3 regions of the Alloalcanivorax sp. C16-2 genome follow, and region 2 is predicted to be linked to each of the others. Evidence: predicted binding sites of a transcription regulator. Region 2 holds the regulator's gene; each other region holds the start of a gene.
The links. Region 2 encodes sigma-54, which starts transcription at its own class of promoters, with help from an activator protein. Its sites were predicted from a motif close to TGGCACNNNNNTTGCTNT; they were not measured.
Positions count from the first base shown of each region.

Region 1: ACLD02_RS14180 (MSMEG_0572/Sll0783 family nitrogen starvation response protein) is a predicted target of sigma-54. The motif match lies at 1,618-1,635, and genes of this name have one in related genera.
Region 3: glnL (nitrogen regulation protein NR(II)) is a predicted target of sigma-54. The motif match lies at 1,212-1,229, and genes of this name have one in related genera.

Region 1 covers NZ_JBKFTL010000003.1:114,720-117,941, forward strand. Annotated here, with positions in the region: gene ACLD02_RS14170 (MSMEG_0568 family radical SAM protein) at 1-46, opposite strand, end outside; gene ACLD02_RS14175 (Nit6803 family nitrilase) at 3-1,043, opposite strand; gene ACLD02_RS14180 (MSMEG_0572/Sll0783 family nitrogen starvation response protein) at 1,054-1,536, opposite strand; gene ACLD02_RS14185 (PLP-dependent aminotransferase family protein) at 1,792-3,192, shown strand.
Region 2 covers NZ_JBKFTL010000002.1:621,801-625,022, reverse strand. Annotated here, with positions in the region: gene rapZ (RNase adapter RapZ) at 1-275, opposite strand, end outside; gene ptsN (PTS IIA-like nitrogen regulatory protein PtsN) at 299-772, opposite strand; gene hpf (ribosome hibernation-promoting factor, HPF/YfiA family) at 796-1,095, opposite strand; gene ACLD02_RS13135 (RNA polymerase factor sigma-54) at 1,141-2,595, opposite strand; gene lptB (LPS export ABC transporter ATP-binding protein) at 2,719-3,222, opposite strand, start outside.
Region 3 covers NZ_JBKFTL010000004.1:142,305-145,526, forward strand. Annotated here, with positions in the region: gene ntrC (nitrogen regulation protein NR(I)) at 1-96, opposite strand, end outside; gene glnL (nitrogen regulation protein NR(II)) at 93-1,202, opposite strand; gene ACLD02_RS15965 (DUF4124 domain-containing protein) at 1,333-2,046, opposite strand; gene glnA (glutamate--ammonia ligase) at 2,245-3,222, opposite strand, start outside.

The sequences.
Region 1 (3,222 bases), on a different contig from region 2:
GCTCATTGATGAGCCGCTGATTGAAGCGGGTACTCTTGCTGCTCATGCTCATCGCTCCCGATGGAGGCCCCGGCGGCGTCGCCGCGCGGGCCGTGAAGGTCGTGCAAATCGTTCAGGTCATGAACGGGGGCCGCCGGACGGCGGTCGATCAGCAGACTCAGTAATTCCGGGCGGGCGTAATGCCCCACGGAATCCATCATCCGCTTGCGCTTGAGAATCAGGGCCATGTCCAGGTCCGCCACGCACAGCCCCTCGCCCTCGGTGACCGGCTCGCCCAGCACCTTGCCCTCCGGCGACACGATCATCGTCATGCAACCGCCGCGCAGGGCCTTTTGTTGGGCCGGGTCGTCGGTGATGGCGCTGATCTGGTGGTCCTCCAGCCAGCCGGTGGCGTTGACCACGAAGCAGCCGGACTCGGCGGCGTGATGGCGCATGGCCGCCTCGATCTGATCGGCGAACACCGGCCCCACCATGGAGCCGGGAAACTGGGCGCAGTGGATTTCCTCGTGCTGGGTCATCAGCGCGTAGCGGGCCAGCGGGTTGTAATGCTCCCAGCAGGCCAGCGCGCCAATCCGGCCCACGGCGCTGTCCACCACTTGCAGGCCACTGGCGTCGCCCTGACCCCAGATCATGCGTTCGTGGTAGGTGGGGGTGATCTTGCGACGTTTGAGCAACAGCCGACCGTCGCCGTCCAACACCACCTGGGTGTTGTAGAGCGTGCCCCGGTCCCGTTCGTTGACGCCCAGCACCACCACCATGCCGTGGTGGCGGGCGCGCTCGGCGACCCGGTCGATCTCCCGGCCCGGCACCGTCACCGCCCGCTGGTACAGGGCGAGATGGTCCGGGCCGGAGAGCGCCGGGGGGCGCACGAACGAGAAGTAGGGGTAGTAGGGCACCAGGGTTTCGGGGAAAACGAGCAATTGCACACCCTGTTCGGCGGCGTCGTCGATCCACTCGCGGACCTTGTCCAGGGTGCCGCCGGCGGTCTCCAGATCCGGCGCGATTTGCGCCGCCGCCGCCCGTACCATCCTTGCCTCGCTCATGGCGCCCTCCTTACAGGGTCCAGGTGTCGAGGATGAAGGCGTTGTCCCGGCGGTGCAGCAGCACCAGGTCGAGCACGTCCAGAGGATTGATTGGTGTTATCCCCTCAATCAATGATGGCTCGCCATGGCCGTAAAGAGCCTGCAACGCGAACCGGCAGGCATACACCTTGCCGCCTTCGCCCATGAATTTGGTGAGCTGGTTGTTGACCGCCAGATGGCCCGGGAAGGCCTCGTCGCCCAGGGTCGGGAAACCCCGCTGCAAGCCCAGGGTGACACCGGGGCCGTACAGCAGCACCGAGGTATCAAACCCCTTGCGCAGCAGGCGCGTCGCCTGAAGCATGTTGACCAGGCCAATGGAGCCTTCGAACGCCACGGTATGGAAGGTTACCAGCGCCTTCTCGCCGGGTTCCGCCTTGACGTCCTCGAACACCTTCTCTTCGTAGTCGACGAAGAAATCGCCTTTTTGATGCGCTGCTTTTTCTACGGTGGGCATAGCCGCCTCCCTCTGCGTATGTCGTATGTCGCGCACCGGCGCGGGGCGCCGGCGCATGGCCCGGGATCGGGCACTCAAACAACTGCAATCAAGATGCCAATCAAGTATTAAATTGATTGATTGGTTTGGGCTGTTGTGGCCCAATGGGCGGCGTTTGGCCGGGGTATGCGGACGGCGCCTCGGGCCGGCGACCAATCAAAGCGGTACGCGGCGCCGGACATCCCCCGGCGCCGGTGAACAACCCTGGTGCAGAGCATGACCATCGATAGTGCGAAAAAGGACGGCTGGCGGCCGCAACTCAAAACCGGCGGCAAGGCGGTCTACCTGCGCATCGCCGACGCCATCGGCGACGATATCCTGGCCGGTCGGCTTACCGTGGGTGAACGACTGCCGCCGCTGCGTGACCTGGCGGCGGCGCTTAACCTCAACTACGCCACCGTGTCGCGGGCCTACAACGAGGCCCAGCGGCGCGGGTTGATCTACTCGCGGGTGGGGCAGGGGTCCTTTGTCTGCCAGCCGGGCCGGCTCAGCCGGCGTAGCGCCAGCGCCGCCCGCGCCGTGGACATGACCATGAATCTGCCGCCGGAGCCTCGCGACCCGCTGCTGCGAGAGCGCATGGAAGCGGGCCTGCGAGCCCTGGGGCCGGATCTGCAGCCGCTGATGCGTTACCAGGAGTTCGGTGGGTCCGCCGAGGACCGGGACGCGGCGGTGGCCTGGCTGCAACGCCGGCCCCTGCGCGTCAGCGAGGACCGGGTGCTGGTGTGCCCGGGGGTGCAGAGCGCGCTGCTGGCGGTGCTCGGCAGCCTGGCGCGGCCCGGCGACGTGGTGCTGTGCGAGTCCCTGACCTATCCGGGTCTGCGCGCCATCGCCGGCCAGCTCGGCATCCGCCTGGTGGGGTTGCCGCTGGATGACGACGGTTTCGACCCGGACGCGCTGGCGCGGTTGTGCGCCGAACACCACCCCAAGGCGCTGTACTGCAACCCGGTGCTGCTCAACCCGGCGGCGGTGACGCTCAGCGAGGAACGCCGCCACCGGGTGGCGCAGATCGCCCGCAAGCACAACCTGCCGATCATCGAGGACGACGCCTATGGTTTGCTGCCCAGCCACCGACCGCCGGCCCTGGCCAGCCTGGTGCCGGAGCTGACCTACTATCTGTGCGGATTCAGTAAATCCCTGGGGGCCGGGCTGCGCGTGGCCTACCTGGCGTTGCCCTCGGCCCGGGTGCGGTCCCGGCTCACGGTGACCCTGCGTGCCACCACCGTGATGGCCTCGCCGATCACCGCCGCGCTGGCCTCCTGCTGGGTGCAGGACGGCACCGCCGATCTGGCGCTGTCGCTGACCCGCCAGGAATCCCAGGCCCGCCAGGCGCTGGTCACCGAGATTCTCGCCGGCGCCGATTACCGCTCTCATCCGGAGGCGTTCCATGTGTGGTTGAAGATGCCCGAGGCCTGGAGCCGGGTGGCGTTCGCCGCCCGGCTGCGCGCCCAGAACATCAACGTGGTGGTCAGCGACGCCTTCGCCGTCAATGGCAAGCCGCCGGAGGCGGTGCGCCTGTGCCTGGGCGGTCCCGCCAGCCGTCAGGACCTGGCCCAGGCCCTGCATCTGATCGCCGACGCTCTGGAACAGCCGGGCGCCGCCAGCGCCGGCTTTTTTTGAGCGAAACCCCGGGGCGGGGCCGTGGTGGCT
Region 2 (3,222 bases):
TCCGCCTCCAGGAAGATGATCTCGGTGTCCAGCTGTTGCTGGCGCAGTTCCTCGATGATGTGGTTGAAGGCCAGCAACTGGCGTGGCAGGTTGCGCGCGTCCACGCCCACGGCGACCCGTTCCAGGGCGTGTTCCTCATTCTGGAGTTGGGCGGCGAGGGTAGGCAACAGGCCAAGGGGCAGGTTGTCCACGCAGTAATAGCCATGGTCTTCCAGCGCTTGCAGGGCGGTGGTCTTGCCCGAGCCGGAGCGACCGCTGAGGATGGTCAGTTTCATAAGGCGCGACGGTTCCGGTGTGATCAGGAGGCCAGGCGTATTTCCGCTTCCGACTCCACCGCCGTCTGGTAAAGATGGTGGCTGCCCCTGGCATGGCGCAGATCGTCACGATAGTCGTCGTCGTTGAACAGGTTGGCCAGGTGGCTGAGCGTCTTGAGATGCTGTTCCGGGTTCTGTTCGGGCACCAGGAGCACGAACACAAGATCCACCGGGCGGCCATCCACGGCATCGAAGTCCACCGGCTCCGCCAATTTCAACAGCAGCCCCACGGCGGCGTCGCAGTGGCCGAGCCGGCAATGGGGGATGGCGATGCCCTCGCCGATGCCGGTGGAACCCAGTTTTTCCCGGGCCACCAGGGCGTCGAAGACTTCTTGCTCGTTAAGACCACCACAGCTGGCCGCGGCCAGCTGGGCGATCTGATCGAGCAACCGTTTTTTGCTGGTAACCGCTACCTCGTCGTAGGTGCGGTCTTCGGTGAGCAGTTCACGTACTCGCATAGTCAGGGTCTGTCGGGTCGGACCTAGTGGCCGTGCTTACGGCCCACGGTCTTTTCCTTGTGTTTGAGGATTTGCCGGTCCAGCTTGCTGGTCAGGGCGTCAATGGCCGCGTACATGTCGTCCGCGTGGGCGGTGGCGAACAGGTCGGCACCGGAAATGTGGATGGTGGATTCCGCCTTGTGGGACTTGGGCTCCGGCGACAGGATCACCTGGATGCTGGTGATCTGGTCGGAGTGGCGTTCCAGTTTGGAGAATTTCTCGTCCACATAGTCACGCAGGGCGTCGGTGATATCCAGGTGGTGGCCACTGAGGTTGATTTGCATAGCTGGCTCCTTCTCTCTATTGAAAGAGATGTCCTTTTTTACCGTTCAAACCAGTCGCTTACGCGCGCTGGAGGACGGGATTCGCATCGCCTCTCGGTACTTGGCGACGGTGCGGCGCGCCACCTTGATACCCTGGTCGTTGAGCAGGTTCGCCAGCTTGTTGTCGCTGAGCGGCTTGCGAGGGTTCTCGGCGGCGACCAGCTTCTTAATGATGGCACGAATGGCCGTGGAGGAACACTCACCGCCGCCGTCCGTGTCCACATGGCTGGAAAAGAAGTACTTAAGTTCGAACACGCCCCGGGGAGTCAGCATGAATTTTTGGTTGGTGACCCGGCTGATGGTGGATTCGTGCATTTCCACCGCCTCGGCGATGTCGGCCAGGACCAGCGGTTTCATGGCCTCCTCGCCGTAGTTGAAGAAGTCCTGCTGGACCTCGACGATGCGGCTGGCCACCTTGAGCAGGGTGTCGTTGCGGCTTTGCAGGCTTTTCAGGAACCACTTGGCTTCCTGCATGCAGTTACGCAGGTACTGGCCGTCTTCACCGCCTACCTGGCGGGCCATGTGGGCGTACTGGGCATGCAGGTTGACCTTGGGCAGCACTTCCTCGTTGAGTTCCACCCGCCAGCCGCCGCGATGGGCGCGCACCACCACGTCGGGCACGGCGTAATCCACCTCTTCGCCACCGATCTGTTGCCCGGGCGCGGGGTCCAGGGTACGCAGCACCGCCAGGGCCGCGACCAGGTCCGCCTCGCCCACGCCGAGGGTGCGGCGCAGGCCGGCGTAGTCGTGTTTCTCAAGCAGTTCCTGATGGTCGAGGATGGCCCGGGCGGTGCCCAGGTGTTCGGTGTCCCCCGGCAATTGTGCCAATTGCACGCCCAGACACTCGGCCAGGTCGCGGCTGGCCACGCCCACCGGATCGAATTGCTGCAGCCGGTGCAGCACGGCCACCACCTCGTCCTCTTCCACCGGGTCGTCCGGGTCGTTGATCTGGGTTTCCGCGGTGGTCAGCAGGTCGGCCAGGGATACCGTTACGTAACCGCGTTCGTCCAGGGCTTCGAGAATGATCTGCGCGATCACCCGGTCGCGGTCGCTCATCGGGGTCAGGTTGAGCTGCCATTCCAGGTGCTCAAGCAGGGTTACCGGGTTGGCGTGGCGCTGCTGCCAGGCATCGGCGTCGTCACCTTCACCGCTGGAACCGGCGCTGCTCTGGCCCACGTAGAGGTCGTCCCAGTCACTGTCGGTTTCCACCTGGCCCTCGACCAGGTCATCGAGGGCGTCATCGCGCTCCAGGTCGAGATCGCCGTCGGCGTCGCCGTCCGAATCATCGGCGGAGAAGTCCTCGGCGCCGTCCTCCAGCTCCAGCAGCGGGTTGTTTTCCACCGCCTGCTGGATCTCCATGCGCAGGTCCAGCGTCGACAGTTGCAGCAGGCGGATCGCCTGTTGCAGCTGGGGCGTCATGGTGAGCTGCTGGCCGATTTGCAGTTGTAGGGTGGGTTTCATGCTGCCTGTGAGGTCATTGTTCTCGCGAAGACCGGCAGCATAGCAGCATCAAATCAGATTAAGCAATAATCATGCCAGGTATTGCGTTTTGGGGGAGGAGGGTGTAGGGCGGGGAGCCGGCTCTCAGAGCCGGAAGTCCGCCCCAAGGTAGACATCCCGAACCTGCTGGTTACCCAGGATGGAGGACGAATCGCCCTCGGCGATGATGTGCCCGGTACTGACAATATAGGCCGTGTCGCAGATGTCCAGAGTTTCCCGCACATTGTGGTCGGTGATCAGCACGCCGATGCCGCGATCCTTGAGGTGGCGGATGATGCCTTTGATATCGTTCACGGAGATCGGGTCGACCCCGGCGAAGGGTTCGTCGAGCAGGATGAAATCCGGGTCCGTGGCCAGGCCGCGGGCGATTTCCGCGCGCCGCCGCTCGCCGCCGGACAGGCTCATGCCCATGGAGTCGCGAATGTGGTCGATATGGAACTCCTGGAGCAGGTTCTCCAGGCGCTCCTTGCGCTCTTCGTTGGACAGGTTCTTGCGGGTTTCCAGGATCGCCATGATGTTCTGCTCCACGGTCAGGCGGCGGAAGATGCTCGCCTCCTGGGGCAGGTAGCCGATGCCGCGCTGGGCGCG
Region 3 (3,222 bases), on a different contig from region 2:
GAAGCAGGCCAGTTGGTACCCCTCCTGACTGAGGGCTTTCTCGAGCACCCAGCGAATGGAACGGTCATCGTCGATCACCCAGATGGTAGCCGTCATGATCCATTGCTCTCCGTTGTGTCCAGCGGTTCCATGGGCAGCAGCAGGCTGAACAGGGTTCGCCCGGGTTCGCTCTCGCACTCAATCAGACCCTGGTGCTGACTGATGATCGACTGGGCGATGGACAGGCCCAGCCCGGAGCCATTGGCACGGCCGCTGACCATGGGATAGAAAATTGTTTCCTGCAGGTCCTTGGGAATCCCCGGACCGTTGTCCTCGATGTCCACGCGCAGCACCAGCCGGTGGCGCTGGGCGCCGATGGTGAACTGGCGCAGCACGCGGGTGCGCATCACCACCCGGGCGTTCTCGGTGCCCGCTTCCAGCAGCGCCTGCATGGCGTTGCGCATCAGATTGAGCAGCACCTGGATCAGTTGATCCCGGTCGGCGGTGACATCCGGCAGGCTGACGTCGTAATCGCGCACCAGGGCCACCCCTTCCGGGTATTCGGCGAGCAGTAGCTGGCGCACGTGCTCCAGGCATTCATGCACGTTCACCGGCGCGAAGGCCGGCGGCTTGCGCGGCCCCAGCATGCGATCCGCCACCGAGCGCAGGCGGTCCGCCTCATCGATGATCACCCGGGTGTACTCCGCCAGTTCCGGGTCCGGCAGGGCCCGCTCCAGCAACTGGGCGGCACCGCGGATGCCCCCCAGCGGATTCTTGATCTCATGGGCCACGCCTCGCACCAGGGCCCGGGTGGCCTGATGGGCATGGATCAGCCCCTCCTCCCGGGTAATGCGCAGCAGCCGGTCCAGGGACTGCATTTCAATCAACAGCGCCATGGCCTGGCCCGGTTCATGGATCGGACTGACGCTGTAGTCGACCACCGCCTGCTGGCCGGGCGCCACATTGAGCTTGGCCTCCCGGCGGGTGAAGGGATGCCCCTCCTCGATGCACTGTTTCAGTGCGGACCGGGCTTCCTCGTCGTCGAAGAAGTAATCCGGCAGCCGCTGCCCGAGTACGCGGGCGGCGCTGGTGGACAGCAGCATTTCCGCCGCCGGATTGAGGTAGCGCACGCGCAGGTCGTCGTCGAGCATCATCACCGCCGTGCGGAGGTGGTCGAGCAATCGTTTCTGCAGCACCGTGTCTGAATTCATCATTCGGCCCATAACAGGGCATAAGCAATTATCAGGCCACCCGTCATGGGGCTCGAAGGCCCCGGGAACGGGCGACCCGGCGGGTCGTCTCGGTGCAGTGTAGAAAGAAGAGGCGGGGAATGCACCGATTTGGTGCGAATTATCAGCGCGTGGCGCGCGTCGCCGGCGCTCCCAGGGCACCGGCGGCGCCCCGTTGCGCGGCACTCCCGCCCTTGGCGCTGCCTCCGGCGGCGGCGGCGCCCCCCCGTTGCGCGGCGCCGCCCACGGACGGCAGCCCACCGCCGGCGCCAGCGCCGTCGGCGGCACTGACCCGGTGCACATAGAGGGTGATCGGATCGGAAGTGATCAGGATCCGCCCCTGGGAATCCTTGATCACCGCGCGCAGGGAATGGGTGCCCGGGTCGGGAAAGTCCAGGGAGAGGCCCTGCACCGGCGTGCCATTGTCGATCAACTCCACCCGATGGCCCTCCGGCGGACGCGGCTCCACCCGCACTTCTATCGTCACCGGGTTATCCTGGGGAAGGCGCACCGTGGCCTGGTTGGCGGGGCTGACGATGGTGAGACTCCGGTAACCGTTGAAGTCCGTGGCGTCCGGCCCACGCCGCGGGTCGCTCGCCCGGTCGTCGTCCGGGGCGCGCGGAATGGCGTCCTCCCGGGGCCGGGGGCTGTCCATGGTGTTGGTGGGGCCGACGCTCACCGGCTCGGCGCCGCTGTTTTCCGGCGGGTTATCGGTAAACACCACATTGCCGTTCTCATCCACTACCCGGTAGATGCCCGCGGACGGCGCGGCGTCCGTGTCGGTCTGGGCCAGCGCCGCCAGCGGCAGCAGGATCAACAGCAGCGGCCAGGTTTTCATGGCATTCCCCCGAATAAGACGATGCCCCGATTCTGCGGCCTGCCCACCCCCGAAAAAAGGGCCCCCGCCACAAAAAAATGGTTCATCGCGCTTTGACGGAAAGTCTCGCTCCAGTCGGGGCGCGACTTTCCGTCAAAGCGCGATAAACCAAAAAACCCCGCCGGAGCGGGGTTTTTCGTGGTGCCTCGGGGCGAACCCTTAGCAGCTGTAGTACATATCGAACTCGACCGGGTGCGGGGTCATGTTCAGGCGCTCGATCTCTTCGCGCTTGAGCTCGATGTAGCCTTCCAGCATGTCCTTGGTGAACACGTCGCCCTGGGTCAGGAAGTCCTGATCCGCTTCCAGGGCGTCCAGCGCCATGGTCAGGGTATGCGCCACGGTCGGGATGTCCTTGGCTTCCTCGGCCGGCAGGTCGTACAGATCCTTGTCCATGGCGTCGCCCGGGTGGATCTTGTTCTTGATGCCGTCCAGGCCGGCCATCATCAGCGCGGCGAAGCACAGGTACGGGTTGGCGGACGGGTCCGGGAAGCGGGTCTCGATGCGACGCGCTTTCGGGTTGCTCACCCACGGAATGCGGATGGAAGCGGAGCGGTTACGGGCGGAGTACGCCAGCATTACCGGGGCTTCGAAGCCGGGCACCAGACGTTTGTAGGAGTTGGTGGAGCCGTTGGTGAAGGCGTTCAGCGCGCGGGCGTGCTTGATCACACCGCCGATGTAGAACAGCGCTTCCTCGGACAGGCCCGCGTACTCGTCACCGGCGAACAGGTTCTTGCCGTCTTTGGCCAGGGACATGTGCACGTGCATACCGGAGCCGTTGTCACCGATCAGCGGCTTGGGCATGAAAGTGGCGGTTTTGCCGTAGGCGTGGGCCACGTTGTGCACGCAGTACTTGAGGATCTGCACTTCGTCGGCTTTCTTGGTGAGGGTGTTGGCGCCCACACCGATCTCGCACTGGCCGGCGGTGCCCACTTCGTGGTGGTGCACTTCGATTTCCAGACCCATCTGCTCCATGGCCGCGCACATGGCGCCACGCAGGTCGTGCAGGCTGTCCACCGGGGGAACCGGGAAGTAGCCGCCTTTCACGCCGGGACGGTGACCGATGTTGTTCTTCTCGAACTCATCGGCGGACACCCAGGCCGCTTCCTCGGAGTAGATGCTGTACATGGAGCCGGACAT